DNA from 2 places in the Pseudonocardia sp. McavD-2-B genome. Region 1 is predicted to be linked to the other one. Evidence: predicted binding sites of a transcription regulator. Region 1 holds the regulator's gene; the other holds the start of a gene.

The links. Region 1 encodes HspR, which represses chaperone genes until heat shock. Its sites were predicted from a motif close to ANNTTGAGTNNNNNNNACTCAANNT; they were not measured.
Region 2: a site for HspR is predicted at 11,901-11,925, ahead of lon (endopeptidase La). Genes of this name have one in related genera too.

The regions. Positions count from the first base shown of each region.
Region 1 covers NZ_JAMXSG010000036.1:7,483-22,033, forward strand. The annotation lists gene NH602_RS07965 (globin domain-containing protein) at 1-880, shown strand, start outside; gene NH602_RS07970 (TauD/TfdA family dioxygenase) at 950-1,753, opposite strand; gene NH602_RS07975 (ABC transporter permease) at 1,817-2,674, opposite strand; gene NH602_RS07980 (ABC transporter permease) at 2,671-3,612, opposite strand; gene NH602_RS07985 (ABC transporter substrate-binding protein) at 3,609-5,165, opposite strand; gene NH602_RS07990 (MFS transporter) at 5,433-6,623, shown strand; gene NH602_RS07995 (heat shock protein transcriptional repressor HspR) at 6,653-7,108, opposite strand; gene dnaJ (molecular chaperone DnaJ) at 7,114-8,340, opposite strand; gene grpE (nucleotide exchange factor GrpE) at 8,429-9,127, opposite strand; gene dnaK (molecular chaperone DnaK) at 9,166-11,031, opposite strand; gene NH602_RS08015 (DUF3558 family protein) at 11,395-11,850, shown strand; gene NH602_RS08020 (PE domain-containing protein) at 11,931-12,266, shown strand; gene NH602_RS08025 (hypothetical protein) at 12,292-13,653, shown strand; gene NH602_RS08030 (ESX secretion-associated protein EspG) at 13,650-14,471, shown strand.
Region 2 covers NZ_JAMXSG010000091.1:3,876-18,426, reverse strand. The annotation lists partial or broken gene NH602_RS14260 (glycoside hydrolase family 16 protein) at 1-477, shown strand, start outside; gene NH602_RS14255 (family 16 glycosylhydrolase) at 663-1,577, shown strand; gene NH602_RS14250 (NCS2 family permease) at 1,738-3,171, opposite strand; gene NH602_RS14245 (DUF2530 domain-containing protein) at 3,237-3,545, shown strand; gene NH602_RS14240 (SDR family NAD(P)-dependent oxidoreductase) at 3,563-4,300, shown strand; gene NH602_RS14235 (hypothetical protein) at 4,297-4,476, opposite strand; gene NH602_RS14230 (Ig-like domain-containing protein) at 4,493-5,665, opposite strand; gene NH602_RS14225 (UDP-N-acetylmuramate dehydrogenase) at 5,798-6,814, opposite strand; gene NH602_RS14220 (DUF2505 domain-containing protein) at 6,871-7,368, shown strand; gene purU (formyltetrahydrofolate deformylase) at 7,368-8,240, shown strand; gene NH602_RS14210 (DUF559 domain-containing protein) at 8,440-9,357, shown strand; gene lon (endopeptidase La) at 9,521-11,863, opposite strand; gene NH602_RS14200 (DUF2516 family protein) at 12,122-12,433, opposite strand; gene NH602_RS14195 (hypothetical protein) at 12,584-13,312, opposite strand; gene NH602_RS14190 (helix-turn-helix domain-containing protein) at 13,318-13,782, opposite strand; gene NH602_RS14185 (DUF445 domain-containing protein) at 13,942-14,551, opposite strand, start outside.

The DNA.
Region 1 (14,551 bases):
CGACCACCGCAAGTTCGGCGTGCTGTCCCAGCACTACGACGCGGTCGGCGCGGCGCTGCTCTCGGCGATCGCCACGTTCGCGGGCGAGAACTGGACCCCGGAGATCGAGAAGGCCTGGACCGGCGCGTACGGGATCGTCGCGGACGCGATGCAGCAGGCCGCCGCGGCCGAGCGCGGGCCCGCGTCCTGGCTGGGCCGGGTCGTCGAGCACCGCCGGATCGGCTGGGACCTGGCCGTGGTCACCGTCGCGACCGACCAGCCGGTGCCCTACCAGGCCGGCCAGTACGTCTCGGTGGAGACACCGCACCGACCGCGGCTGTGGCGCTACCTGTCCCCGGCCAACGCGCCGCGTCGCGACGGGACGATCCAGTTCCACGTCCGCGCGGTCGAGGGCGGCTGGGTCAGCCGCGCGATCGTCGCGCACAGCCGGGTCGGCGAGACCTGGCGGATCGGCCCGCCGATGGGCCGGATGGCCGTCCCGCAGAACACCCGTCGCGAGCTGCTGATGGTGGCCGGCGGCACCGGCGTCGCCCCGATGAAGGCGCTGCTCGACGAGGTCGGCCGGCGCCCCCAGCCGCCGCGCACCCAGGTGTTCGTCGGCGGCCGCACGTGGGACGACCTGTACGACTTCACCTCGCTGCGCAAGCTGTCCTACAACTACCCGTGGCTCGACGTCATCCCGGTCGTCGAGTACGAGGACGAGCCGTCCGGGGCCGAGACCGGCACCCTGGCCGACGTCGTGACCCGGTTCGGCGCCTGGAGCGACCACGACGTCCTGGTCTGCGGGTCGCCGTCGATGATCCGCTCCACGGTGTCGCGGATGCTGGTCGCGGGCACGCCGCTCGACCGCATCACCTACGACCCGTTCACGATGGACTGAGCAGGCCCGTACGCCACGGCGGCCGCCCTCCCGCACCGGGAGGGCGGCCGTCGTCGTCGCGGGGGCCGGTCAGAAGGCCTCGGTGGTGCGCACCGACAGCACGTGCAGCTCCCGGTTGCCGGTGAACGCGTCGCGCCCGTGCAGGAAGCGGTAGTTGTCGAGGATCAGCAGGTCCCCGCTCTCCAGCCGGAACCGCGGCGCGGCCTCGAACGCGGTGGCGAGCACGTCGGCGTAGGACTCGATGTGCGCGAGGTGGGTGTCCCAGTACGGCTCGCGCGGCACCGGCAGCGCGTAGTCGCTCGCTCGGACGGCACGCCGGCCACCACGGGTGTGCTCGATCATCCGGCGCAGCAGCGGGGTCGGCGGCACACCACGCGGCGGGTTCGTCCGGCTGCCGAAGAAGTCCACGTCGCAACCGGTCAGGAACCCGTGCAGCGACGGGTGCTCCGCGGCGATCCGCTCGGCGAGCGCATAGCCGTCGACGAGCACCGAGTCGCCCCCGGACGGCGCCGGGGAGGTGCAGTGCATGAACAGGAAGTCCTCGTCGGGGTCGCGCAGCCGCACGGTGCGGCCGTGCACGTCGGCCTCGAGGAACGCGCCGTCGTTGTGCAGGCCGAGGACCGGCGAGTCGGTCCCGCCCTGCGGCCGGATGCCGAACAGCTCGCGCAGCCGCCCGCCGAGCAGGGTGGCCGCGGCGACGACCATCGCCTCCGGGTCCGGGCCGGCACCGGGGATCCGGACGACGCCGTCGCGGGCCAGCACCTCCCGGGCCTCGCCGAGCGCCGCCGCGCGGGGCACGACCCCGGTCTCGTCCACCAGGCTCTTGAGCTCCGGTCGCGCCTCGCCCCTGCGCCGTCCGTCGGTTCCGGTCATCGCCACGACGTACCTCCTGCCGTTCATCCGTACTCGCAGCAGTCTGGCAGGAACGAGGCGATGTCAGAACTGTCCGGTCGGACCGGTCGTCCACCGGCGTTCCAGCCCGCGGCCCAGCGAGGTGACGAGCAGCGCCGTACCGACGACGGCCAGCGCGGGCAGCAGGACGAGCTGCGGGGCGTTGAACAGGAACTGCCGCCCGTCGGCGAGCATCGCCCCCCACTCCGGGGTGGGCGGCTGCGGACCGAGCCCGAGGAACGACAGCCCGGCCACGGTCAGCAGGACGTTCGCGAACCGCAGGCACAGGTGGGACAGCAGCGGCCGGGCGAGGTTCGGCAGGACGTGCCGGAACGCGATCCGCAGCGGCCCGGCGCCGACGGCGACGGCGCCCTCGACGTACTCGCGGGCGCGTTCGCGGACCACGAGCTGGTAGGTGAGCCGGGCGAACGGCGTCCACCCGGCGACGACGATCGCCACCAGCAGCGACCACACGCCCGGCGCCCCGCCGGACGCGGCGACCACCACGAGCCCGATCAGCACCGCCGGGATCGCGACGAGCACGTCGATGGTGCGCTGGAACAGCTGCCCGACCGCCCGTCCGCACCAGGCGGCGAGCACGCCCAGCACCGTCCCGATCCCCGCGCACAGTGCGAGCGCGACCAGGGTGAACCCGACCGAGAGCCGGGCGCCGACGGCGAGCCGGGCGAGCACGTCGCGGCCGAGCTGGTCGGTGCCGAGCGGGTGCGCGGCCGACGGCCCGGCGAAGCGGTGGGACAGGTCGTTGGCGACCGGGTCGAGCGGCAGCAGGGCGACCACGACGAGCACCCCGAGCAGGACCAGCGCCCCCGCCTGCCACCACGTCGAGCGCCGGGCGACGCGCGCGCGTGCGCCCGCCGGGCGGGCCAGTGCCGACGCGGTCACCGGACGGCGCCCCGGGCGACCGGGTCCAGCGCGAGCGCGAGCAGCTCGGCGAGGATCCCGGCGACGGCGGCGACCAGCACGATCGCGAGCAGCCCGGCCTGCACGACCGGCAGGTCCTGGCCCAGCACGGCGTCGTAGAGCAGGCGCCCCAGGCCGGGGATCGCGAACAGCACCTCGACCACGACCGAGCCGCCGAGCAACCCGCCGAGGAACAGCCCGGACAGCGAGGTCACCGAGGTCAGGGCCAGGCGGCCGCCGTGGCGCCACAGCACCCGTCCGTCGCTGATGCCCTTGGACCGCGCGACGGCGACGTGCGGGCGGGCCAGCGCGTCGAGGGTCTCCGCGCGCACGAGCTGGGCGGCGAGCGCGGCGGGGAACGCGGCGAGCGTGACCACCGGCAGCACGGCCTGGTCGACCCCGCCCCAGCCGGTCGCGGGCAGCACCGGCACGGTGACGGCGAAGGCGAGCACCAGCGCCGTCCCGAGCACGAACTCGGGGATCGCGACGCCCAGCACCGAGCCGGTGGTCAGGACCCGGTCGAGCCGGCCGCCGGGACGGCGCGCGGCGCGCACCCCGAGCGGGATGCCCACCAGGGCCGCGAGCATCAGCGCGGCGACGGCGAGGGTCAGCGACACCCCGAGAGCGGGCCAGAGCAGGCCCGAGACGGGAGTACGGCTGGTCCAGGAGATCCCGAGGTCGCCGCGCAGCAGCGCGCCGGCCCAGCCGGTGAACTGGTCCCACCAGGAGCCGTCGAGGCCGTACTCCTCCCGCAGCGCGGCCAGCACCGCCGGGTCCGGTTCGGACTCCCCGGTCCGGCTGCGCAGGATCGCGAGCGCGGTGTCCTGGCCGGAGAACCGCGGGAGCAGGAACACCAGCACCGCCGCGGCCACGGCGACCAGCGGTAGCGCCAGCAGCCTGCGTGCGACGAGTGCGGTCACTCCGTCGTCGCCAGCCCGGGGACGACGAGCGACTTGGCCAGCGGGTCGACGGTGTAGCCGGTGACCCGGTGCCCGACACCGTTCGCGTTGGTGTGCACCAGCGGGACCCCGACGACGTCGGCGGTCAGCTTCGCCGCGGCCTCGGTGAAGACCTTCTGACGTGCGGCCGGGTCGGTCTCGGTGGCCAGCGGGGCGAGCAGGGCGTCGAACTCCGGCGAGCAGTAGTGGTTGAGGTTGTAGGAGCCCTGGCAGGTGTAGTCGGTGGCCAGCGTGGCGCCGGCATCCGGCACGTCGAGCAGGTAGCTGCGCGAGAGCAGGTACATGTCGAAGTCACCGGCGAGCAGCTGCGGCTCGCGGGCGTCGTAGTCGCCGATGCGGACGGTGGCCTCGATGCCGGCCCCGCGGAGCATCTCCTGGACGGCGGTGACCAGCGTCGGGAGCTCGGGGCGGGCGCCGTAGGCACCCAGCTCGATCCGCAGCGGGTTGTCCGGGCCGTAGCCGGCCTCGGTCAGCAGCTGCCGGGCGCGCGCGGGGTCGGCGGGCGGCGGGGCGTCCTGCGAGCCCCACGCCACCGCCGGGCCGAACAGCTCCGAGGCCGGGATCGCCGACCCGGCGAGGGCCTGCTCACCGAGCGCGGTGCGGTCCACCGCGGCCGCGACGGCCTGACGCACCCGGATGTCGGCGAAGGGCTTGCGGGACTGGTTGAGGATCAGCGACGCCGTCCGGGGCGCGGCGACGGTCTGGTTCACGTACTCGTCGCCGGTGAACTCCAGGGCGCTGGCCTCGGGGAGCTCCTGGGCGATGTCGGCGTCGCCGGCCCGCAGCGCCAGGGCGCGGGCGGCCGGGTCGGGCACGAAGTTCGCGGTGACACCGGCCAGCTGCGGGCGCTCGCCCCAGTAGCGGTCGTTGCGGACGAGGGTCACCGACTGGGCGCCGTTCGCCTGGGTGATCGTCATCGGGCCGGTCCCGGTCTGCTGGACCGACGGCGGGGTGGCCCGGTACGCCGACGGCGCCAGGATCGCGGTGTTCGCGCTGGACAGCCGCAGCGGCAGGATCGGGTCGGGCTTCGTCGTCGTGACGCGCACGGCGTCCGCGCCGTCCGCAGCGGCCTGCAGGCCGATCCCGCGCACCGCGCGCGGCGGCGCGGCGACGCCGGCCACCCAGTTCAGGGCGGTCGCGGCGGCCTGCCCGGTGAGCGGCTCGCCGTTCTGGAAGGTCACGCCGGGGCGCAGCTCGAACCGCCAGGTCCGCGGGTCGGACTGCTGGGCCCACGCGGTCGCCAATGCGGGTCGCGGCCGGCCGTCCGGCCCGGACGCCACCAGGGACTCGGTCACACCCAGCTGGGAGACGACGAACGCGTCGTCGGTGTCCACCCCGTAACCGGCCGACGGGCCGAAGGCCATCGCGATCGTGGCCTGCCCGTCCGGGACGACCCGGCCGGTCCCGCCGCCGGTGCCACCGCACGCGGTGAGGACCGCGGCGCTCGCCGCCACGGCGACGGCGACCCGCAACCGGGAACGACGGGGTGCTACGACGGCGCGCGCGGCGGGCATGGCGACCTGTCCTCTCCGGCGCCCCTCGACCGTGTGTCACCCGGCGCCCGGAAGATCTTCGGTAAGCCTGTACACACGGTCAAGTATCTTCATGCATGCGCATATGTCGTTACTGCCATCGAGTCGCGACTGCAGAGGGCGACCTGGTACCACTTCGTGGTGCTCCGCAGTCTGCTCCGCCGCCCCGCCGATCCCGAGTCGGACCCGCGTCCCGCGGCTCCGCTCCGCGTCGGTCGATGGGCGCACTTCAGCGGGCTCCCGCCGGTCATGAAACTGCTGATCAGCACCCAGCTGGCCTTCAACGTGGGCTTCTACATGGTGCTGCCCTACCTGGCCACGCACCTGGCCGAGGACCTCGGGCTCGCCGCGGCGGCCGTCGGGCTGGTGCTGGGGCTGCGGACGTTCAGCCAGCAGGGGCTGTTCGTGATCGGCGGGACCCTGACCGATCGGTTCGGTGCGAAGCCGGTCGTGCTCGCCGGGTGTGCGCTGCGCGTGACCGGATTCATCCTCCTCGGGGCCGCCGGCACGCTGCCCGCGGTCATCGGCGGGGCGCTGCTGACCGGGTTCGCGGCGGCCCTGTTCTCGCCGGCCGTCGAGTCGTCGCTGGCGCGGGAGGCCGGGGAGCGGGAACGCGCCGGGGAGGGCCCGCCACGGACCGAGGTGTTCGCGATGTTCGCCGTCGCCGGTCAGGTCGGGACGGTCACCGGGCCGCTGGTCGGCACCGCGCTCATGCTGGTCGACTTCCAGCTGGCCTGCCTGGTCGCCGCCGTCGGCTTCGTGCTGGTGGGGCTGGCGCACTGGCGGTGGCTGCCGTGGCGGGAGGCCGAGCAGGCCGGACGGCCGATGCTCGCGGGCTGGGGCGAGGTGCTGGGCAACCGTCGCTTCATGCTGTTCGCGGCCGGCTACTCGGGCTGGCTGCTGTCCTACAACCAGCTGTACCTGGCGCTGCCCGACGAGCTGGAGCGCGTCGGCCGCACCGCGGCACTGGGCTTCCTGTTCGTGCTGATGTCGGTGCTGGTCATCTGCCTGCAGATGCGGGTGACGACGTGGGGCCACCGGATCGGGGCCGGCCGCTCGGTGGTGCTCGGGTTCTGCCTGATGGCCGCGTCGTTCACCGTCGTCGCGGTGGCACGGCTGCTGCCGGGCCTGCCGGGGTGGTGGGCGCTCGCACCCGCGGTGCTGATGGTGCTGCTGCTGACCTTCGGCGAGATGTTCGCCGTGCCGGTCGCGCAGGACCTGGTGCCCCGGCTGGCCGGGGAGCGCAGGCTGGGCGCCCACTTCGGGGTGCTGGCCTCGTTCGGCGGGCTGATGGTGCTCGTCGGCTCGACGGGCGTCGGCGCGCTGCTGGCCCCCTCGTTCCCGCCGGCGCTGCCGTTCGCGGTGCTGGCCGCGGTCCCGCTACTGGGCGCCGTGGTGCTCGGGCTGCTGGCCCGCCGCGGGGTCCTGACGGCGGCCTGAGCGGCCCGGGCCCGCACCGCCCGGGGGACTCAGCCGTCGTCTGTGGGGCGCCAGCGCACGACGGCCTGGCGCCGGTCCACCGGCACGAGGTCGCGCCGGTAGGAGCGGTGCACCGCCGCCGTGGCCTGCGCGGCGGCGGCACGGACCGCGTCGAGCTCGGCGGTGGCCTCCTCGAGCCGTGCCGAGAGCTCGTCGACCATCTGTTCCAGCTCGATGATCCGCTTGACGCCCGCGAGGTTCACGCCCTCCTCCTGGGAGAGCCGCTGCACCTCGCGCAGCAGCGCGATGTCGCGCTGGGAGTAGCGACGCCCGCCGCCCGCGGACCGGCCCGGGCTGACCAGGCCGATCCGGTCGTAGCTGCGCAGGGTCTGGGCGTGCAGGCCGGACAGCTGCGCGGCGACCGAGATGACGAACACCGGGCTGTCGTGTGCGACGTCGACAATCAGCGGTTCCTCCCCGTCCCGGGGGGTGCGTCGTCCGGCCACCGCCATCACCTCCTGGTGCTACCGAGGAGATCGGCCCGCGGGTCGAACGACGACGTCGCCTCGGCATAGGCCTCCAGCGCACTGGTGGCCGCCTCGTCCAGCTTCTGCGGCACCGCCACCTCGACGGTGACCAGCAGATTGCCCTTCTTCCCGTTCCTGCGCTCGACCCCACGCCCCGACACCCGGAACGTCCGGCCGCTGGCGGTCCCCGGCGGGATCCGCAGCGAGACGGTGCTGTCGAGTGTCGGCACCGTCAGGGTCGCACCCAGAGCCAGCTCGGGGAAGGTCACCGGCACGGTGAGGGTCAGGTCGTCGGAGTTCTTCGACGACCGCCCGAAGATCCGGTGCGGGGTGACCGAGACCGTGACGTAGAGGTCACCGGCGGGTGCGCCGCCGCGACCGGGCTCGCCCTGGCCCGCGAGCCGGACCTTCTGCCCGTCGTCGACGCCGGCGGGGACCCGCACCGTCAGCGACCGGGTCCGGGTGGACACGCCGTCGCCGTGGCACTCGGGGCACGGGTCGTCGATGATGCGGCCGGTCCCGCGGCAGTCGCGGCACGGCTCGGAGAACGAGAACGCGCCCTGGCTGCGGTTCACCAGACCCTGACCGGAGCAGGTCGGGCAGGTGCGCGGGGTGCTGCCGGGCCGGGACCCGGTGCCGCCGCAGCGCTCGCAGCGCCCCGGCGAGGACAGCTTGATCGGCACCGTCGCGCCGCGCACCGCGTCGTCGAAGGAGATGGTCAGGCTGCTCTCGACGTCCTGGCCGCGGCGGGCACCGGCCGTGCCGTACCCGCCCGCACCGCCGGCGTTGTTCCGCGCGGTGCGGCCGAAGATGTCGCCGAGGATGTCGCTGAAGTCGCCGGCCCCGGCACCGCCGGAGCGGCCGGCCTGGCCGAACAGGTCGTTGATGTCGAAGCCGCCCTGGCCGGCGCCACCGGGACGCGCACCACCGGGGAAGCCACCGCCGGTGCCGAACCCGCCGAAGCCGCCGCCGCCCGCGAACATCGCGCGGGTCTCGTCGTACTCCTTGCGCTTGGACTCGTCGCCCAGCACGCCGTAGGCCTCGGAGACCGACTTGAAGCGGGCCTCGGCCTTCTCGTCACCGGGGTTCGCGTCCGGGTGCAGCTCGCGGGCGAGCTTGCGGTACGCCTTCTTGATCTCGTCCTGGGACGCCGTCGAGGAGACGCCCAGCTCGCGGTAGAAGTCCTTCTCGATCCAGTCGCGCTGGGTCACTCCGCCTCCTTCCCGATCAGACCCGCGGTGCGGCGGGAGGCTCGTCGCCTCCCGCCGCACCGCGCGGTCACGTCCCTGTCCGCCCTGGTCAGGCGGGGTTCTGCGGCTCGCCGTCGCCGGCGTCCGCGCCGCCGTCGGCGGCATCGGCCCGGGCCTGCTCGGAGACCTCGGCCTCCGGGCGGTCCTGCACGGTCACCATCGCGGGGCGGAGCACCCGGTCGGCGATCCGGTAGCCGCGGCGCAGGACCGTGGCCAGCACGGTGACCGTGGGGCCGGAGCCCTCGGCCGGCTCGTGCTGCACGGCCTCGTGCAGCGACGGGTCGAACGCCTCGCCCTCGGCCCCGAAGGCCTCGAGGCCGAGCTTGGAGAGCACCCCGGTGACCTTGTCGGCCGCCGACTTGAACGGCCCGGTGAGGTCGCCGTGCTGCTCGGCGCGCTCGAAGTCGTCGAGCACGACCAGCAGGTCGCTCGCCACGGAGACCTTGGCGTCGACCCGGGTCTGCTCGCGGTCACGGTCGGCCCGGCGCCGGTAGTTGGCGTACTCGGCGCTGACCCGCTGCAGGTCCGCGGTGCGCTCGGCGACCTCGGCCCGCAGCTTCTCGAGCTCCGGGTCCTCCCCGTCGGCCGGACCCGCGACCTGTTCGCCGTCCCCGGCCGGGGCCGCCGTGTCGGCGGCCCCGGTCGTGTCCGCACCGTCCGTCGCCGGACGGGCCTCGCCGGTCTCCGGGTCCACCTTGCGGCGGTCCCGGAAGGTCACCGGCTCCTCCTGCTTCTGCTCGTCTGCCATGTCGACCGTCCTGTCGTCCCGTGGATGGCCGCCGGCCGTCACTTGTCGCCCTTGGCGTCCTTGTCGTCGTCCACGATCTCGGCGTCGACGACGTCGTCCTGCGCGTCGGACGCGGCACCGTCCGCAGCACCACCGGCGGCCCCCGCGGCGCCCTCGGCACCGGGCTGGGAGTACAGGGCGGACCCCATCTTCTGGGACTCGGTGGCGAGCTTCTCCATCGAGGACTTGATCGCCTCGTGGTCGGTGCCCTTCAGCGCCTCCTGGGTCTCACCCAGGGCGGCGTTCACCGCGTCCTTCACGTCGGAGGGGAGCTTCTCGTCGTTCTCCTTGACGAACTTCTCCGTCTGGTAGACGAGGGTCTCCGCCTGGTTGCGGGTCTCCGCCTCCTCGCGACGCTTGGCGTCCTCCTCGGCGTGCGCCTCGGCCTCCTTGACCATGCGGTCGATGTCGTCCTTGGACAGCGCCGAGCCGCCGGTGATCGTCATCTCCTGGCTCTTGCCGGTGCCCATGTCCTTGGCGGACACGTTGACGATGCCGTTGGCGTCGATGTCGAAGGAGACCTCGATCTGCGGGACACCGCGCGGCGCCGGCGCGATGCCGGTCAGCTCGAACATGCCGAGCTTCTTGTTGTACGCGGCGATCTCGCGCTCGCCCTGGAAGACCTGGATCTGCACCGACGGCTGGTTGTCGTCCGCGGTGGAGAAGATCTCCGAGCGCTTGGTCGGGATCGTGGTGTTCTTCTCGATCAGCTTGGTCATGACGCCGCCCTTGGTCTCGATGCCCAGGGACAGCGGGGTGACGTCGAGCAGCAGGACGTCCTTGACCTCACCGCGGAGCACACCGGCCTGCAGCGCGGCACCGGCGGCGACGACCTCGTCCGGGTTGACGCCCTTGTTCGGCTCCTTGCCGCCGGTCAGCTCCTTGACGAGCTCGGTGACGGCGGGCATCCGGGTGGAGCCACCGACGAGCACGACGTGGTCGATCTGGTTCACCGAGATGCCGGCGTCCTTGATGACCTGGTTGAACGGGTTGCGGGTGCGGTCCAGGAGGTCCTGGGTGATCCGCTGGAACTCCGCGCGGGACAGCGTCTCGTCCAGGAACAGCGGGTTCTTGTCCGAGTCGACCGTGATGTAGGGCAGGTTGATGCTGGTCGACGAGGAGCTGGACAGCTCGATCTTCGCCTTCTCCGCGGCCTCGCGGAGCCGCTGCATCGCCATCTTGTCCTTGGTCAGGTCGATGCCCTGGGAGGACTTGAACTTGTCGACGAGCCAGCTGACGATCCGCTCGTCCCAGTCGTCGCCACCGAGGTGGTTGTCGCCGTTGGTGGCCTTGACCTCGACGACGCCCTCGGCGATCTCCAGCAGGGACACGTCGAACGTGCCGCCACCCAGGTCGAAGACCAGGATGGTCTGCTCCTTGTCGCCCTTGTCGAGGCCGTAGGCCAGCGCGGCCGCGGTCGGCTCGTTGACGATCCGGAGCACGTTCAGACCGGCGATCTGGCCGGCCTCCTTGGTCGCCTGGCGCTGTGCGTCCTCGAAGTACGCGGGCACCGTGATGACGGCGTCGGTGACCTCGTCGCCCAGGTAGGCCTCGGCGTCCCGCTTCAGCTTCTGCAGGACGCGGGCGCTGATCTCCTGCGCCGCGAAGGTCTTGCCGTCGATCTCCGACGTCTTCCAGTCGGTGCCGATGTGACGCTTGACCGAGCGGAACGTGCGGTCGGAGTTGGTGACCGCCTGGTTCTTCGCCGACTGACCGGTGAGGACCTCGCCGTTGCGCGCGAACGCGACGATCGACGGAGTGGTGCGGGCACCCTCCGAGTTCGCGATCACCGTCGGCTCGCCACCCTCGAGGACGGCGACGACGGAGTTGGTGGTCCCGAGGTCGATACCGACCGTACGAGCCATGGTGACTGCCTCCGAGATGTGTGGGGTGTGAGTGCGTCCGGCTCAAGTTGTACCAGGCCGGGGAGCGCCTCGCGCATCGCCCTTGAGTGGGTCCTGCTCAACTTGCTCTCATGGGGTCAACGAGGGACCCGGAAGACTTGTTCCCGAGGGACTCAACTTTTATCCACGACGTTCGCGGGTGGTCCGAACGGCCGTCGACGGGGGGTGGGGCGGGCTAGCCTGTAGCCGCTCGATCGTCGACGGAGGATCACCGTGCTCGTACCGGCTGCGCGTCGCACGGCCCTCGGCGTCGTGGGCGCCGCTGTGATCGTCGGGCTCACCTCCTGCATGCCACAGCCGCCAGGTCTCGTAGCGGACCCCACCGTGCCCGCGCGCCCGGCCGCCATCGATGTGAGCGGACGCCATCCGTGCGAGCTGCTCGACACCGCACAGCGCTCGGACCTCGATCTGGGGGCCGGCAAGGTCGACGACGCGACGATCGGAGGTCGTCCTGCCCCGACCTGCGGATACCTGGGCACAGACCCGGCGGGGGTCGACGTCAACCTGCAGTTCATCCCGGTTCCGACGTCTCAGCTCCTGTCCGTTCCGGGAACGGCACCGGTCGACGTGTCGGGATACCGCGCCGCCGAGACCGTGTATCCGTCGAGCTCGTACCCCTCGTGCGAGGTGGGTGTCGACATCGACGACGCGACGTCGTTGCGAGCACAGGCCATGGCGACGTCGTCGAACCTCCAGCGTTCCGGAACCACCGACCGCGACCTGTGCACGAGGGCCCGCGCCGTGGCCGCTGCCGCTCTGCCCTCGCTCATCCATCGCTGATCCGACTCCGCGACTTCGCAATCGCGACGAGCGCTGCGGAAACCGCTGTCTCCGGGAGCTGGCGCACCTACGTTCCGGCCGTGGAACAGACCCAGCGAGGGACCGTGGGCTCGTCGGACGCCTTAATGAGCCAGATCTCGCCGGACAACGTGCTCGAGGTAGGTCGCGCCCTGTCCGCCCAGATCATCGCCATTCGAGAATCTCTCCGCAGCGCGCAGAGGACACGGGTCGGTCCCTGCGGGGACGACCCGATCTCGGGAGTCGCGACACCGGCGTTCCAGGACAGGTTCGAGCGGACGATCGCGACGCACGCGCAGCATCAGACCGAGTTGGAGGAAGCGGTTCGACGACTCCGAGCGACTGCGGTCGTCTTCGAGCTCGGCGAGGACGCCATCGCTCGTTCGTTCACGATCTGAGACCCGCGGTACTCCAGGACAGACGATGGCGTTCTCACAGGGCTTCAACTTCGCTGCCAGGTCCCTCCAGGAGAAGTACGCCTGGGTGGTCGGAAAACCCGGCTCGACGGCGGTCTCCGACGCCGCAGCCGCACTCCGCACCGCGGACGCCGAGCTGCGCTCCGCATCGGACGAGGCCCGGAAGCGCATGGCCGAGCTGGGCATCTCCTGGCAGGGCCCCGCCGCGGCCGTCGCTCAGCAGTCCCTCGACGGCATCACCACCTCGATGCTGTGCACCGCCCCCGTCACCGCGAACGGCGCGACCCAGCTGGACGCCTACGGGCAGTCGTTCGACCGCACCCAGGCCGCCATCGCCGCCCTGGACCCCACCCCGCCGGGCATCTTCACCAGCGGCGTCCGCAACCTCCACCTGCTGGCGAGCACGCCGTTGACCGGGCTGAGCGCCACCGTCGCCGACTACGTCACCTCGCTCGAACGCGACCAGCGGCACAGCGAGGAGGCCGACCGCGCTCTCCAGGAGCATCTCGACACGGCGTCCGCGATCGACGATCGCTTCCGCACCGTCGACCCGGCGTCGGCCTCGACGTCCACCGGTGCGGGAGGTCCGGCACCGGGCCCGGCCGGGGCCGGCGGTCCCGGCCCGGCCGGTGTCGGGGCCGGCGGCGGAGCCGCCCCTCTCGGCGGAAGCGGTCCGGGAGCCGGCGCCCCGGATCAGCCGGGCGGCGGGGCACGTCCCGGACCGGACGGCGTCGGTGCTCCCGGCGGGCCGGGGACCGACGGATCGGGATTCGTCGGATCGGGCCCCGGCACGCCGGACGTCGGGAGAACCGCGGGGCCCGGTGGTCCCGGGACCACCGGCGACGGCGTGGCCGACCGGGACCGGGGCACCGGGCTTCCCGGGCCGGTCGACGTCGTCGCACCCCAGCATCTCGACCCGCCGGCCACGCCCGCCCCGGACCCGTACCGGCCGGCGGCGCCCCCGGGCCCGTACCCGACGACGACACCGGGTCCCGACCCGCTCGCCACCCGCGTCGACCTCGGGCACCGGTTCGACGAACGGACCCGGGCCCAGCCGCTCCTCCCGCCGTCGGCCCGTGGTCCCGGGTACGGCGACCGCCTCCCCGGCGGCACGGGATCCGGTGGCGGACGACCGTACGAGCCCTTCGGTCCCGGTGTCCGGACCGCCGAGGCGGCCTGGTCCGCCCGCCCCGGCGAGACCACCGGACGCGGCGGCGCCCCCGGCGGCTACGGCCCGATGGCCGGCGGCGCGGGCAGCCGCGACACCCGGGACCACCGCAACCGCTACGTCGTCCCCACCGATGAGGTGTTCGACATCGAGATCGCCGCGACCGACGCCGTCCTGGCCCCCGAGGAGCCCCACCGATGATCGACTGGAATCGCGCCGCCGTCCTCACCGCCGCCGAGTTCGACGTCGCCCGGGACCTGCTCGACCTCGGTCGCAACCCCGCAGTCCTGGAGCTGCTGAGCCCCGGGTTCACCGACGTCGAGCGGGCCCGTGTCGTGCGGGGGTGTCTCGACACCCTCGCCGCGCGCGGCCTGTTCACCGGCACCGCGTTCGAGCCGAACCTGGTCGACGACCTGCGCACGGTCGTCGCACCGGAGTTCCAGCACGACCTCGTGGTCGCACCGCCGTCGTGGCAGCGGGCGCTGGTCGCGCGGCGGGCCGGGCACGCGGTGCTGGCCACCCGGATCGGCGACGACGTCGCGCTGCTCCGCGTCCCGCCCGACGACGCGTCGGCCGTCCTGGTCGAGCTGCTCGGCGAGGTCGTGCCCGGCCCCGGGGCCGGGGTGCGGATCCCCGTCGCGCTGCTGGGCGAGGCCGCCGAGCGCGCCGACGGCGACGCCGACCGGCTCGTCCACGAGCTCCTGCGGCGGGGCTGCAGCGCGGCCGAGGCCGAGATGCTGCGGCGGATGGGGCAGGTCGAGGGCGTCGCCCAGCTCGGCGCCGGCCGGAAGGGACCCGACCCGTGCCGCGCGCCGGGGGTCCTGCTGGTGCACGCCACCGCGGACGGCTGCTACGTGCAGCGGCGCCCGACCCCGGACGTCGTCGGCGGCCCGCTCCCCGACGACGCCGTCGTGCACGCCGGCCCGGCCGACGCCGCGTACCTGGTCCGCGAGCTGGACCGGCTCGCCGACGCGGCGCAGCGCCGTCGCGCGCCGGTCGGGACGCACCGGGCCTGGTGAGAGGTGGCCGGAACTCGCTCACCGGGTGAGCGGATTCCGCAGGGGAGGTGTCCCTGCCGCACGCCGAGATGCAGCTCAGC
Region 2 (14,551 bases), on a different contig from region 1:
GCGCCGGTCGGGGACCCGTCGTACAACGCCCTGCTTCTGCTCTGGCCCACCGCGGAGAACTGGCCCGAGGGCGGCGAGCTCGACTTCATGGAGATGATGGACCCCGAGCGGCAGAAGACCAACGCGTTCTTCCACTACGGCGCGGACAACTCCCAGGTCGAGGGCTCGGTCGAGATCGACGCGACGCAGTGGCACAACTGGGCCCTGGAGTGGACGCCGGACCGGATCACCGCCTACGTCGACGGCGAGAAGTGGTTCGAGACCACCGAACAGAAGGTGCAGCCGCCGGGGCCGATGCACCTGTGCATCCAGCTCGACTGGTTCCCCAAGGGCGGGTCGGGGAAGGAGACGCAGATGCAGGTCGACTGGGTCCGCCAGTACACCCTCGACGGGGGCGCCGCCGGCGGAGCGAACGGCGGAGCTGCGGACGGCGGCAGCGCCACCGGCAGCGGGGGGACCACGGGCTCGACCGGTTGAGTCCGACCATGATCACCGGTTGTGGAGTACGGAGGTACGCGAAGCGCACCCTGCGCTCCACAACCGTCGATCATGGAGCACCCGGCCGACCCCGCCGCGGGAGGTGGCCCGGACTTCTCAGCTCCCCCACAGCCGTCCCCTCCTAGGCTGCCGCCGACCCACCGTCGACGAGTGAGGAGGGGGTCGTGCCGGAACAGACGGAGCAGGAGCCCGAGCACGACCCCGAGGCACCGTCGCGACGCCGCTGGCCCGCCGTCGTCGGCATCGTGGCGGGTCTGGCCGTGCTGGCCGGTGTCGTCACCGTCGCCACCGACCCATCGCTGCTCACCGGCTCCTCGACCCCGACGCCCGCACCGTCGGCCCCGGCGACGCCGCCGGGCGGGATGCACGACCAGGAACGCCCGACCGAGGTCGGCGAGCTCGACCCCGCGTCGCGCTCGGACACCGAGGCGGCGGTGCGCAACGGCTGGCGTCTCACCGACCACGACGAGTTCGACGGCGCCGCGCTCGATCGCACGCGCTGGAGCCCGTACACCGGGGAGACCACCGGCGGCAACGGTCGGCACCTCGCGGAGAACATCTCCGTGCGCAACGGTGAGCTCGTCCTGACCAGCCGGGGGCGCACGTCCGCCGGTCTGGCCTGGCGCGGCGGCCAGCAGTACGGCCGCTGGGAGATCCGGGCGAAGACCAACCCCGCCGTCGGCTACGGCGACGTGGCGCTGCTCTGGCCGGACGCCGAGGACTGGCCCGAGGGCGGCGAGCTCAACTTCATGGAGATCCCGAAGCCGCAGCGCAACGAGACGCACACGATCGTCCACTACGGCGAGGACAACAGCCAGGTCGGCAAGACCGTCCGCGGCGACTTCACGCAGTGGCACACCTACGCCGTCGAGTGGCTGCCCGACCGGGTCGTGTTCTACATCGACGGCGCCGAGGTCTTCCGCACCACCGATCCGGAGCAGATCCCGCCGCGGTCGATGCACCTGGCGATGCAGCAGGACATCGGCCCCTACGGCGACGACTGGATCCCGGCGCCGGACGCGACCACGCCGGACTCGCTCGACTTCCAGGTCGACTGGGTCCGCATCTACGCGCCCTGACCCGCTCGGCGGCGGATCGGGTGTGACTGGGGAAAGAAGGAGGCCCCGGACCCTGTGGGGTCCGGGGCCTTCTCCTGTCCCGAACTGACGCGCCGCTCCCACCACGAAGCGACGAGATTGAGGTTAGCCTAACCTTCGTCGCGGGCGCAAGCGCGGGTTCTCAGCCGAGCAGTTCCCGCAACGGTCCCACGCCGAAGTACCCCACGAACAGCACCGCCACGACCCACATCAGCGGGTGGACCTGCCGCGCGCGACCGGTGGCCGCGGCGAGCGCGACGTAGCTGATGAAACCGGCGCCGATGCCGTTCGCGATCGAGTAGGTGAACGGCATGACCGTGATCGTCAGGAACACCGGGATCGCGGTGCGCAGGTCGTCGAGCGAGACCGAGGTGATCTGGCGGAACATCAGCGCGCCGACGACGACCAGCGCCGGGGCCGCGGCCTCCACCGGGACGATCGCGTACAGCGGCGTGAAGAACATCGCCAGCAGGAACAGGACACCGGTCAGCACGTTGGCCAGACCGGTCCGCGCGCCCTCGGCGATGCCGGCCGCGGACTCCACGAAGATCGTGTTCGACGACGCCGACCCCACACCACCGGCGACCGCGCCCGCGCCCTCGACGACCAGCGCCTTCCCGACGTCCGGGAGCTTGTCGTCGGAGTCGGTCAGGCCCGCCTGGCGGCCGAGACCGGTGAGCGTGCCCATCGCGTCGAAGAAGTTCGCCAGCACCAGGGTGAAGATCAGCAGGACGACGGTGATGACGTCGAGCCGGGAGAACGCTCCGAGCGAGACCTGCCCGACCAGCGACAGGTCCGGCAGCCCGACGATCCGGTCCGGGATGGCGGGCACGGCCAGCGACCAGCCGCCGGGGTTGGTCGGGCCGCCGGGGCCGACCCGGACGATCGCCTCGACGACGATCGCGATGATCGTGTTCACCACGACGCCGATGAGGATGCCCGCACGGACACCGCGGGCGACGAGCACACCGACGATGATCAGTCCGACGACGAAGACGAACGTCGGCCAGGAGGCGATGGAGCCGCCGGTGCCCAGTCCGACCGGGACCGTGGTGTTGGCCGCGTCGGGCAGCCGGCGCACGAAGCCGGAGTCGACCAGGCCGATCAGCGCGATGAACGCGCCGATGCCGACCGCGATCGCCGTCTTGAGCTCGGTGGGGACGGCGTTGAACACCGCCGTCCGGAAGCCGGTCAGGGCGAGGATCACGATGATGACGCCGTTGATGACGACCAGGCCCATCGCCTCGGGCCAGGTCATCAGCGGCGCGATGGTCACCGCCAGCAGGGTGTTGATCCCCAGGCCGGTGGCGATCGCGAACGGGTAGTTCGCGACGACGCCGAAGATGATGGTCATCACGCCCGCGACCAGGGCGGTCACCGCGGCGACCTGCGCGACCGGGAGGATCCCGCCCAGCGCGTCGGCCTTGGCCGACGGGTCGCCCGGCGTGACGCTGCCGAGGATCAGCGGGTTCAGGACGATGATGTAGGCCATCGCCATGAACGTGACGAGACCCCCGCGTAGCTCGCGGGAGACGGTGGAGCCGCGCTCGGACACGCGGAACAGGCGCTCGATCACGGCGACACACTAGACGCGGTGCAACACTGCGGGTTCCGTCCGTGCACCGTTTAGGCTACGGCCCCGTGACGGCCCACGACAGCGAGCGCGCGAGCGACCCCCCGCCCCCGCCGCCGTTGCCGGCGCGCTTCTACGAGTCCCCGCCGGTGATCCTCGGCGGGATGCTGCTGTGGGCGGTCGGCGCGGGCGTCGCCGCCGCGGTCGTGATGGTCACCGGTTCCGGCTTCGGCCCCGCGGACGGCGCGGGGGCGTGGTTCTGGACCTGCATCGCCGGTGTCGGCGTCGGCCTGTTCGGCGCCGCGGTGTTCTCGGCGCAGCGGGCCGCCGCCCGCCGCGGGGACCGGTCGGCGCAGCGCGGCGTCGAGCCGAGGTAGGTCATAGGCTCATCGGCATGACCGCGAACGACCGTCCGACCGCCGTCGTCACCGGGGCCTCCTCCGGGATCGGCGCCGCCACCGCCCGAGCGCTCGGCGCCGCCGGCTTCCACGTCGTGCTGGGGGCGCGCCGGGTGGAGCGCTGCGAGGAGATCGCGAAGGAGATCGACGGCACGGCGCTGTCCCTCGACGTCACCGACCGGGAGTCCGTCCGCGCGTTCGCCGACGCCGTGCCCGAGGCGAAGCTGCTGGTCAACAACGCCGGCGGCGCGAAGGGCCTGGAGCCCGTCGCCGACGCCGACGAGGACGACTGGCGCTGGATGTGGGAGACCAACGTCGCCGGCACGCTGCGTCTGACGCAGGCGTTCCTGCCGAAGCTGCGGGCGTCGGGCGACGGGCACATCGTCACGGTGACCTCGATCGCCGCGCTGGACTTCTACGACAACGGCGCCGGCTACACCGGCGCCAAGCACGCCCAGGCGATGCTGCACCGCACCCTGCGCGGGGAGCTGCTCGGCGAGCCGATCCGGATCACCGAGATCTGCCCCGGCATGGTGGAGACCGAGTTCTCCGAGGTGCGGCTGGGCGACGCGGAGAAGGCGGCGAAGGTCTACGAGGGCCTGACCCCGCTGACCGCCGACGACGTCGCCGACACGATCGTCTTCGCCGCGACCCGCCCGTCGCACGTCAACCTGGACCAGATCGTGCTCAAGCCGCGTGACCAGGCGTCGGGCACGCGGCGGCACCGGCGCTAGAGGGTCTCCTCCGACCGGCGGTTCTGGTCGGCGTCGTCACCGGGGCTCTCGCTCCGGGCGGCGCCGGCGATCCGCTCCTCGGACTCGCGCAGGATCTGTTCGGCACCGGGTTCGGTGCCCTCCTCCTCCGGGAGCGGGGTGGAACGGCTGGCGGCGCGGTCGTCGGGAACGCTCATGGCGGGCGGGTACCCGCTAGGACAGCGCCGACAACCCCTTCCACTTCTCCCAGGACAGCGTCCAGTCCCACAGGTCGCCGTCGCGGGCGGAGAGCTGCACGGGGGTGCCGGTGACCTCGACCGGGTCGCCGTAGAGGACGGAGTCGTAGTACGCCTTGGCGTTCTCGACCGACAGGTTCACGCAGCCGTGGGTGACGTTCGCGGCCCCCTGCGCGGCGGCCGACACCGGGTTGGCGTGGATGAACTCGCCGTTGTTGCTCATCCGGACGGCCCACTTCTCGACGACGTCGTAGCCGTACTGCTGCGAGACCATCCGCTTGTCGGTGAACTTCTCGGTGACGACGTGGATGCCCGAGCGCGTGTTGCGGTTCGGGTCGTCGGCCAGGCCGTAGGACGCCGGGTAGTCCGCGATCTGCTTGCCGTCCCGGATCACGATCATCCGGAACGATCGGGCGTCGGCCTCGACGATCTGGGCGCGGCCGATCGCGAACGACGTGGTTAGGTCCTCGGCGCCGTAGCTGCCGCCGCCGTAGTCGACGCCCTTGAGCGGCGCGTCCACGGTCACCTTCGTGCCCGACGGCCAGTACTCCTTCGGCCGCCAGTGCACGCGCGAGCCGCCGTTCTCGTCGGGCAGCCAGCCCCACGCGCCCTCGACCTCCTTCGAGGTCGTGACCTCCAGGACCTTCTCGATCGCGGCGCGGTCCTCGACGTGCCGGTCGAACTGGATCTCGATCGGCGCGGCGATGCCGACGGTGCGGTCGTCGCCGATGTTCAGGGTGCCGCGCACGGTGTGGACGGGCTCCAGCGTCGCGACGGTGCCCTGCACGGGGGTCGCCGTGCCGTCCGGTGCGACGGCGCGCCCGTGCCAGGTGTAGGTGGAGGCGAAGTCCAGATCACCGCTGCTGGTCCAGGTGGTGCGGTCCGGGGACAGCGCGCCGTCGACGGCGTCGCCGTCCGGGTCGGTCAGCGACACCCCGTCGAGCGTGCCGCCCGCCGCGCGGACCGAGACCGGCTGTGCCGGGTTCACCGACGACGCCGACGCGGCCGGCTGGTAGCTCACCTGTGGCCCGGCCGGGGCCGGGGCGGCCTGCGGCACCGCCGGGTCCTGCGGCGGGGCCGCGAGGGCCACCGCCCCGACGACGCCCAGCGCGCCGATCAGCACCACCACGACGATCAGTACCCGTCGCAACCGTTCCCCCGCGTACTCGATCTCCTGCGTTGCGCACCGACCGTACGCCGGGATCCGGTCCACGTGATCGGCAGGAGGACGGTGCTCCCCCGTGCGGCGCAACGCGAACCGGACGTCGATGTACAGAGGGTGTCAGACGGTGCAGTCCACCAGCACCGGTTCGGGATGCAGGGTGACGCCGAACCGCTCGGCGACGCCGCCCTGCACCTCACGGGCCAGGGCCAGCAGGTCGGCCGTCGTCCCGTCGCCGCGGTGGGTCAGGGCCAGGACGTGCCGCGTCGACAGCGACACCCGGCCGCCGGGGCCGGCGTGCCCGCGGCCGAACCCGGCGTTCTGGATCAGCCCGGCGGCGCTGAGCTTGACCCGGCCCTCTCCCGCGGGCCACGCGGCCAGGCCGTCGACCTGCGGCGCCCGGTCCGTGGGCAGGATCGGGTTGGTGAAGAACGAGCCGGCCGACCAGGTGTCGTGGTCCTCGGCGTCGAGGACCATGCCCTTGCCACGGCGCAGCCCGAGCACCGCCTCACGGACGGCGGCCGGATCGGTCCGCGTCTCCGGGTCGACGCCGAGGGTGCGGGCGAGCTCGCCGTAGCGGATCGGGGCGGAGCGGCCGTCGGCGTGCAGCGCGAAGCGCACCCGCAGGACGATCGCGTCGTCGCTGCCCTTGAGGACGCTCGTGCGGTAGGCGAGCCCCAGTTCGGAGGCGGGCACGTGCTCGCGGACGGTGCCGGTGCGCCGGTCGTAGAGGTCGACGTCGACGAGCAGGTCGGCGACCTCGACGCCGTAGGCGCCCACGTTCTGCACCGGGGTCGCGCCGGTCCGCCCGGGGATACCGGACAGGCACTCCAGCCCGCCGAGCCCGTCGGCGACGGTCGCGGCGACGACGTCGTCCCAGTCCTCACCGGCCTCGACGGTCAGCAGCACCCGGTCGCCGTCGCGCTCGTGGCCGATCCCGCGCCCCGCCAGCAGCACGGCGGTCCCGTCGAACCCGGCGTCGGCGACGACGAGGTTCGACCCGCCGCCCACCAGCAGCACCCGTTCCCCGGCCCGGTCGGCCGCGGCGACGGCGTCGACCACCTCGGCCGCGCCCTCGGCGCGCACGATGCGGGAGGCCGGTCCGCCGAGGCGCAGTGTGGTGTGCGCACTGAGCATCGGGTCGACCGTTGTCGGAGCGGGGGAACTCACGACCGCAACGGTAGCCTTCGCCCATGCCGCGCTCGATCGACTACCGCGCAACGTCCGCGCATCCGGCCTCGAAGGTCTACGCGGCGATGGTCGACCGCGATCTCCTGGAGGAGCAGCTGCATCACATCGGCGGCCCCGGGGCCGGGGTGACCGCCTACGAGACCACCGCCGACGGCGTCCGCTACACACTGCGGCACGGGATCCCGGGCGAGCACCTGCCGTCGATCGTGTCGTCGTTCGTACCCGGCGGGGACCTGCAGATCGACCGCAGCGAGCAGTGGCGGGCCGGCAGCGAGGGCGTCTACGACGGCACCGGCTCCGTGAAGGTCATCGGCACCCCCGCCACCGCGCGGTCGGTGATGCGGATCGCCGACGTCGACGGCGGCAGCGAGGTCCGGATCCGGGCCGAGGTCACGGTCAAGGTCCCGCTGGTGGGTGCGAAGATCGAGCAGGCGGTCGCCGGGCAGATCGAGCAGCTGCTCGCCGCCGAGACCCAGTTCACCCTCTCCCGGATCTCCTGATGTCCCACTACGTGATCACCCTGTCCTGCCCGGACCGCACCGGCATCGTCGCGCGGATCAGCACGTTCCTCGCCGACCTCGGCGCCTCGATCACCGAGGCCGCGTACCACGCCGACGTCGAGGCCGGGGTGTTCTGCACCCGCCAGGTCGTCGACGCCGCGTCGGTCCCCTTCGACGTCGACGAGCTCCGCGCCCGGTTCGCCCCGGTCGCCGCCGAGCTGGGCGGTGAGCACCGCATCTCCGACACCGGCGTCCGCAAGCGCGCCGTGCTGCTGGTGACCCGCGACCAGCACTGCCTGCACGACATCCTCGGCCGGGTGTGGGCGGGCGAGCTGCCGGTGGAGATCACCCGCGTGATCGGCAACCACACGTCGCTGGAGCCGGTCGTCGCCGCGCACGGGGTGCCGTTCCACCACGTACCCTTCCCCGCGCCCGGCGACCCGGCCCGCGAGCAGGGCAAGGTCACCGCGTTCGAGGAGATCCGCAAGCTCGTCGACGACGACTCCCCCGACGCGATCGTCCTCGCCCGCTTCATGCAGGTCCTGCCCGCGCACCTGTGCGAGGCCTGGGCCGGGCGGGCGATCAACATCCACCACAGCTTCCTGCCGTCCTTCGCCGGGGCGCGGCCCTACCACCAGGCCCACCGGCGCGGGGTCAAGCTGATCGGCGCGACCTGCCACTACGCGACCGCCGACCTCGACGCGGGCCCGATCATCGAGCAGGACGTCGCCCGCGTCGACCACGGGGACACCGCGACCGACATGGTGCGACGGGGACGCGACATCGAGCGCCTGGTGCTGGCCCGGGGGCTGCGGTGGCACCTGGAGGACCGGGTGCTGATCCAGGGCAACCGGACCGTCGTCTTCCGCTGAGCCCGCAGCCCTGCCGCCCGGCCCGGCCCGGCCGGATCGGGTCGCGCGCAGCGGAATGTCGCCGAGATGCATCTCAGCGGGAATTGTGGATCTCCGTGGCCCGCTGAGCTGCATCTCGGCGTACGTCCTTCATTCGCGATGGCGACGGAGTCCGGCCGATCCGGTCCGACGGCCGGGGCAGCCGGCGCACGATCAGCACGTGACGATCCCCGGATGGCCCGAGGTGTTCCGCGGGACCGCGGCCGTGGCGGCGGGTCTCGTCACCCCCGACCTCCTGCGAGGGCCCCGCTACCGCCGGCTGCTCCCGGACACCTACGCGCCGGCCGACCTGCGCCCCGACCTACGGCTCCGCTCGCTCGCGGCGCACTGCTGGGCCGGGCCGGACGCCGTGCTCAGCGGGTACTCGGCCGCCGAGCTGCTCGGCGCGTCGCGCGCCCCGTGGGCTGCACCGGCCGAGGTGACCGTCGGCGCGGCGCACCCCGGAGCCCGCTCCCGTGAGGGTGTGCTCGTCCGTCGCGACGTCCTGCACCCGGACGAGGTGACCGAGGTCCGCGGCGTACGGGTCACCACGCGTGTCCGCACCGCGTTCGACCTGGCGCGGCGTCTGTCACCGACCGAGGGTGTCGTCGCCGTCGACGCGCTGTCCCGCGAATCGTTCGCCCCGGACGTGCTGCTGAACCTCGCGGTCCGGCACGCCCACGCCCGGGGTGTCCGGCGGGTCGTCGACGCGTCGGTGTGGGCCGACCCGCGCGCCGGCTCCCCGCCCGAGACCCGGCTCCGGCTGGTCCTCGTCCGGGGTGGCCTCCCGCGGCCGGTGCCCCAGCACCCGGTCCTCGACGACGTCCGGCGCACGGCGCTGTGGCTGGACCTGGCCTACCCGGACCACCACCTCGGCGTCGAGTACGACGGCGGCGGCCACTTCGCGACGCCCGAGGCGGCCCGCGCCGACGCACAACGGCACACCCGGCTCGTCGCGGCGGGGTGGCGGGTGCTGCGCTACACCGCCCCGGACATGCACCGACGGCCCGACGAGATCGTCGCCGAGGTGGGCCAGGCCCTCGACCGCACTCGCCGAGATGCAGCTCAGCGGGCCGTGGAGATCGACAGTTCCCGCTGAGCTGCATCTCGGCGAACTTCCCGTAGGAACAGCTGCGCGAGGACGGGCGCTCGCGACGCGCGGAGCGGGGCGTACCGGCGGGGCGCGCACACGACGGCGCCCGCCCCGCGTGCTGCGGAACGGGCGCCGGATCGTACGGCTCACGCCGTGGGTCGGACGGAGATCAGGCCGCGGACTGCTCGGCCGTCGCCGCGTCGTGGGCGGGCTCCAGGGCGATCGCCAGGACCTCGGAGACGTCGGCGACCGGGTGCACCCGCAGCTCCTCGCGGACCGCGGCCGGGACGTCGTCCAGGTCCGGCTCGTTGCGCTTCGGGATGATCACGTCGGTCAGCCCGGCCCGGTGCGCGGCGAGCAGCTTCTGCTTCACCCCGCCGATGGGCAGGACCTTGCCCTGCAGCGTCACCTCGCCGGTCATGCCGACCGAGCTCCGGACGGAACGCCCGGAGGCCAGCGACGCCAGCGCCGTCGTCATCGTGACGCCGGCGGACGGGCCGTCCTTCGGGACCGCACCGGCCGGGACGTGCACGTGCAGCTTGCGCGACGCGAGGTCACCGGCCAGCCCGCGCGAGCGCAGGTAGGACAGCGCGATCGAGACGGACTCGGTCATCACCTCGCCCAGCTGCCCGGTGATCTGCAGGCCCGGCTCGCCGTCCATCGAGGTGGCCTCGATGAACAGCACGTCACCACCGGCACCGGTCACCGCCAGCCCGGTCGCGACGCCCGGCACCGAGGTCCGCTCGGCCGACTCCGGCGTGAACCGCGGACGGCCGAGGTAGGTGACGAGCGCGTCGGCGTCGACGTGCACCGGGCGCTCGGTCTCCGACGCGTCCAGCTGGACGGCCACCTTCCGCAGCACCTTCGCCAGGCCCCGCTCCAACTGCCGGACCCCGGCCTCCCGGGTGTACTCGGCGGCGATCATCGACAGCGCGACGTCGGTGAACTCGACGTCGCCGTCGTCGAGACCGGCCTTGGCGACCTGGCGCGGCAGCAGGTGGTCACGGGCGATCGCGACCTTCTCCGGCTCGGTGTAGCCGTCGAGCGTCACGATCTCCATGCGGTCGGCCAGCGGGCCGGGGATCCCGGAGCCGTCGTTCGCCGTCGCCAGGAACAGGACGTTCGACAGGTCGAGGTCGACCTCCAGGTAGTGGTCGCGGAACGTGTGGTTCTGCGCCGGGTCGAGGACCTCCAGCAGCGCCGCGGTCGGGTCACCGCGGAAGTCGCTGCCGACCTTGTCGATCTCGTCGAGCAGCACGACGGGATTCATCGAGCCGGCCTCGCGGATGGCGCGGACGATCCGGCCGGGCAGCGCGCCGACGTAGGTGCGCCGGTGACCGCGGATCTCCGCCTCGTCCCGGACGCCGCCGAGCGCGACGCGGACGAAGTTCCGGCCGAGCGCGCGGGCGACCGACTCCCCCAACGACGTCTTGCCGACGCCGGGCGGGCCGACCAGCGAGAGCACCGCGCCCGAGCCGCGGCCGCCGACGGTGTCGAGGCCCTTGCGCTCGCGGCGGGCGCGCACGGCGAGGAACTCGACGAGGCGCTCCTTCACGTCGTCGAGACCGGCGTGGTCGGCGTCGAGGATGCGACGGGCCTCCACGAGGTCCGACGAGTCGGTGGTCGCGGTGCTCCACGGGATGTCGAGGACGGTGTCGAGCCAGGTCCGGATCCAGCCGGACTCCGGGCTCTGGTCCGAGGAACGTTCCAGCTTGCCGACCTCGGTCAGCGCGGCCTTGCGGACCTCGTCGGGCAGGTCGGCGGCCTCCACGCGGGCGCGGTAGTCGTCGGAGCCCTCCGGGTCGTCCTCACCGAGCTCCTTGCGGATCGCGGCGAGCTGCTGGCGGAGCAGGAACTCGCGCTGCTGCTTCTCCATGCCCTCGCGGACGTCGTTCGAGATCTTCTCGGTGACCTCCTGCTCGGCGACGTGCTCCTTGGTCCAGCCCAGGAGCTTCTCCAGCCGGGCGTCGAGGTCGGTCTCGGCGAGCAGCTCGGCCTTGTGCGCGACGTCCAGCCACGACGCCCACCCGGCGAGGTCGGCGAGCGCGCCCGGGTCGTCGGTCTGCTGCACGGAGTCGATGACCTGCCAGGCCCCCCGCTGCTGCAGGATCCCGACCACCAGAGCCTTGTACTCGCGGGCGAGCTCGTGGGTGCGGCCGGTGGGCTCGCCGGCGTCGACCGGCTCGGCCTCGACCCAGAGCGCCGCGCCGGGGCCGGAGACCCCCGACCCGATGCGGGCGCGCCGCTCACCCCGCACGACGGCGGCCCGGTCCCCGTTGGGGAGCCTGCCGATCTGCTCGAGCACGGCGACGACGCCGATGGCGCCGTAGCGGCCGTCGATGCGGGGCACGACGAGCACCCGTCTCCCGTCGTCGCGGTCCTGGGCCGCGGCGGTGGCCGCGTCCACCGCGGCACGGGTGTCGGAGTCGTCGAGGCGGACGGGGACGACCATGCCGGGCAGGACCACGGCGTCGTCGAGAGGCAGGACCGGGAGCGTCAGCACGTCACTCATGTCCTGCCCAACCACACGGAGGGCCCTCCGCTTCCCGGAGTTGAGTCGTGTCCGCTCAGGGCGAACGCGGACACCGGAGCACGTGACGGCGGCCGTGGGAACACCGCGTACCGCGGGGCCACCGATGCGTGACCGGGTCGCGCTCGGGACCGTAGGCCATCCCGGTCAGGGCGACGGCGGGACGGCGACGGGCTCCGCGAGCAGGTCAGGCCGGTCCAGCGCCGGGACGGTTGTGAGCGTCCCGAGGACCGGGGGGGTTCACCAGCGCGGTCCGCCGCCCTGCACCTCCATCACCGCGGGCTTGACGTCGACCAGGTAGACCAGCGTCGCGACGGTGGCGGCCAGCCAGAACATGGCACCGCCGAACATCGGGCCGTTCGTGATGATCAGAAGCAGCAGCGCGACGCCGGTGATGCCCAGCCAGGCGTTCTTGGTGAGCTTGCCCGCCGCGGTGAAGGCGTCCGCACGTTGCATCAGTGCGTGCCCGAACGAGAACCCGCCGACCACCACCATGATCCACTTGATCACGAAGATGATCAGTTCATCGGGGGCACCTGGCAGTGACAACACCCGGCCAGAGTACGGACAACCCGGGCGCCGGTCACGTCCGGCGCCGGATCCGGGCGGAACGATCCGCATCCGCACACGACGGCGCCCCCGGCCGATCGGGATCGGCCGGGGGCGCGGGTCGTACTCACCGGGCACGGGGCCCGGCGGGTGTCACTTCTTGGCCGACGCCGTCGAGGTGCCGCGGCGGGTGGTCGGCTTGCGAGCCGGGACCTTCGCGCCGGTGGCGGTCTTCGGGTCGGTCTTGGCGGCGGTGCGGCGCGCGGTCGAACGCGTGGTCGACGCGACCTCGTCGCCGGCCTCCTCGATCGCCTCGGCGGCCTCCTTCGAGACCTCGGTGACGGCCTCGGCGGCCTCGCTCGCGGCGGTCTGGGCGCGGCGGGCGACCTTCTCACCGACCGAGCGGGTCTGCGTGGTGACCGTACCCAGGGTCTTGACGGCGACGTCGTGGGTCTCGTCCACGAACTCGTCGACGCGGGTGTCGAACTTCTCGGTCAGACCCTCGACGGTCGCGATGGCCTGCTTGACCTGCGGCTGCTTGCGGATCCGGCCCCAGGCCTTCTCACCGCGCTGGGCGAACCCGACGTAGACGCCCTCGACCTCGGAGCGGAACTCCTCGACCTGCTTGCGGATGTTGTCCGAGGACAGCTTGCCGCGGAGCTCCTTGAGCTCGTCGGGGAGCTCCTGGACGCGGGTCTGCACCTCCTCGGCGCGCTTGGTGGCGGTGGAGCGGGCGTCGGTGACGGCCTTGCTCACGGTGGTGACGGCGAAGTCGCCGGCGCCGAGCACGGCGAGCAGCGGGGTGCGGACGACCTCGGCCTGCTCGGCGGTCTGCTCGCGCAGCTTCTGCACGTCGGCGCTGGTGGGGAGGTTCACGGCCATGGTGATCACTTCCTCGTATCGGTGGGGGTGTCGGTGGTGCCGGCAGAGAGGCCGTTCTCGCTGCGAAAGGACTCGTAGACGTCGAGCAGCACACGTTTCTGCCGCTCGTTGAGAGTCGGATCGGTGAGCACCGCGTCGGTCACCTGACCGGCGGGCCGCTCCTCGAGGATCCCGGCGCGGACGTACAGCGCCTCGGCGGAGATCCGCAGCCCCTTGGCGATCTGCTGCAGTATCTCGGCGGACGGCTTGCGCAGTCCGCGCTCGACCTGGCTGAGATACGGGTTGCTGACGCCCGCGGTGCGGGCCAGCTGCCGCATGGAGACCTGGGCGGCCTCGCGCTGGGCGCGGATGTAGGACCCGATGTCCTCCACCGCGTGCCCCACGGTCTGACCGACGCTCTCGACGGCCTGCGCGACGCGCTCGACGGGTTCGACGGACTCACGCTCTCCGTGCTTGCGCTCGGTGGCCATCCGTCTCACCTCCGTCTCGATCCGTTCCTCACTGACGGAACCGACCGTACGCGGCACTGCTAGCTCCTGCAAGCACAGTGCTAGCGCTGGTCACGTGGCGTGCGCCACGTCGGTGACGGTCCGGTGACGGTGCGATGTCATCCGGGGACACCCGACCGATCACCCGATGACGAGCTCCCCCACGGCGTGGATGACCAGGCCGGCGAGCGCCCCCACGACGGTGCCGTTGATCCGGATCCACTGCAGGTCGCGGCCCACCTGGAGCTCGATCTTGCGCGAGGTCTCCTCCGCGTCCCAGCGGGCGACGGTCTCGGTGATCAAGGTGGTGATCTGGTGCCGGTAGTGCCGCACGACGTACGACGCAGCGTCCGCCAGCCAGCCGTCGAGCTTCGCGCGCAGCTCGACGTCGCGGCCCAGTCTCCGCCCGAAGGCCATGAGGCCGTCGCGCACGCGCAGGCGCAGCTCGTTCGACGGGTCGTCGGCGGCGTCGAGGACCATGGACTTCACGACCGTCCAGGCGCGGCCGATGAAGTGCTGCACCTCCGGATGCTCGACGACCTGGCGCTTGACCTGCTCGGCGCGCTCCATCGTCGTCTCGTCGTGCTGCAGGTCGCGGGCGAACTCCGCGAGGTAGCGGTCGACGGCGTGCCGCAGCGGGTGCTCCGGGTCGGTCTTGACGGCCCAGGCGTAGCCGCGGATCTCGGCGAACAGCTTGTCGGCCACGAGGTCGTCGACGAAGCGCGGGGTCCAGGACGGCGCGCGGTCGTGC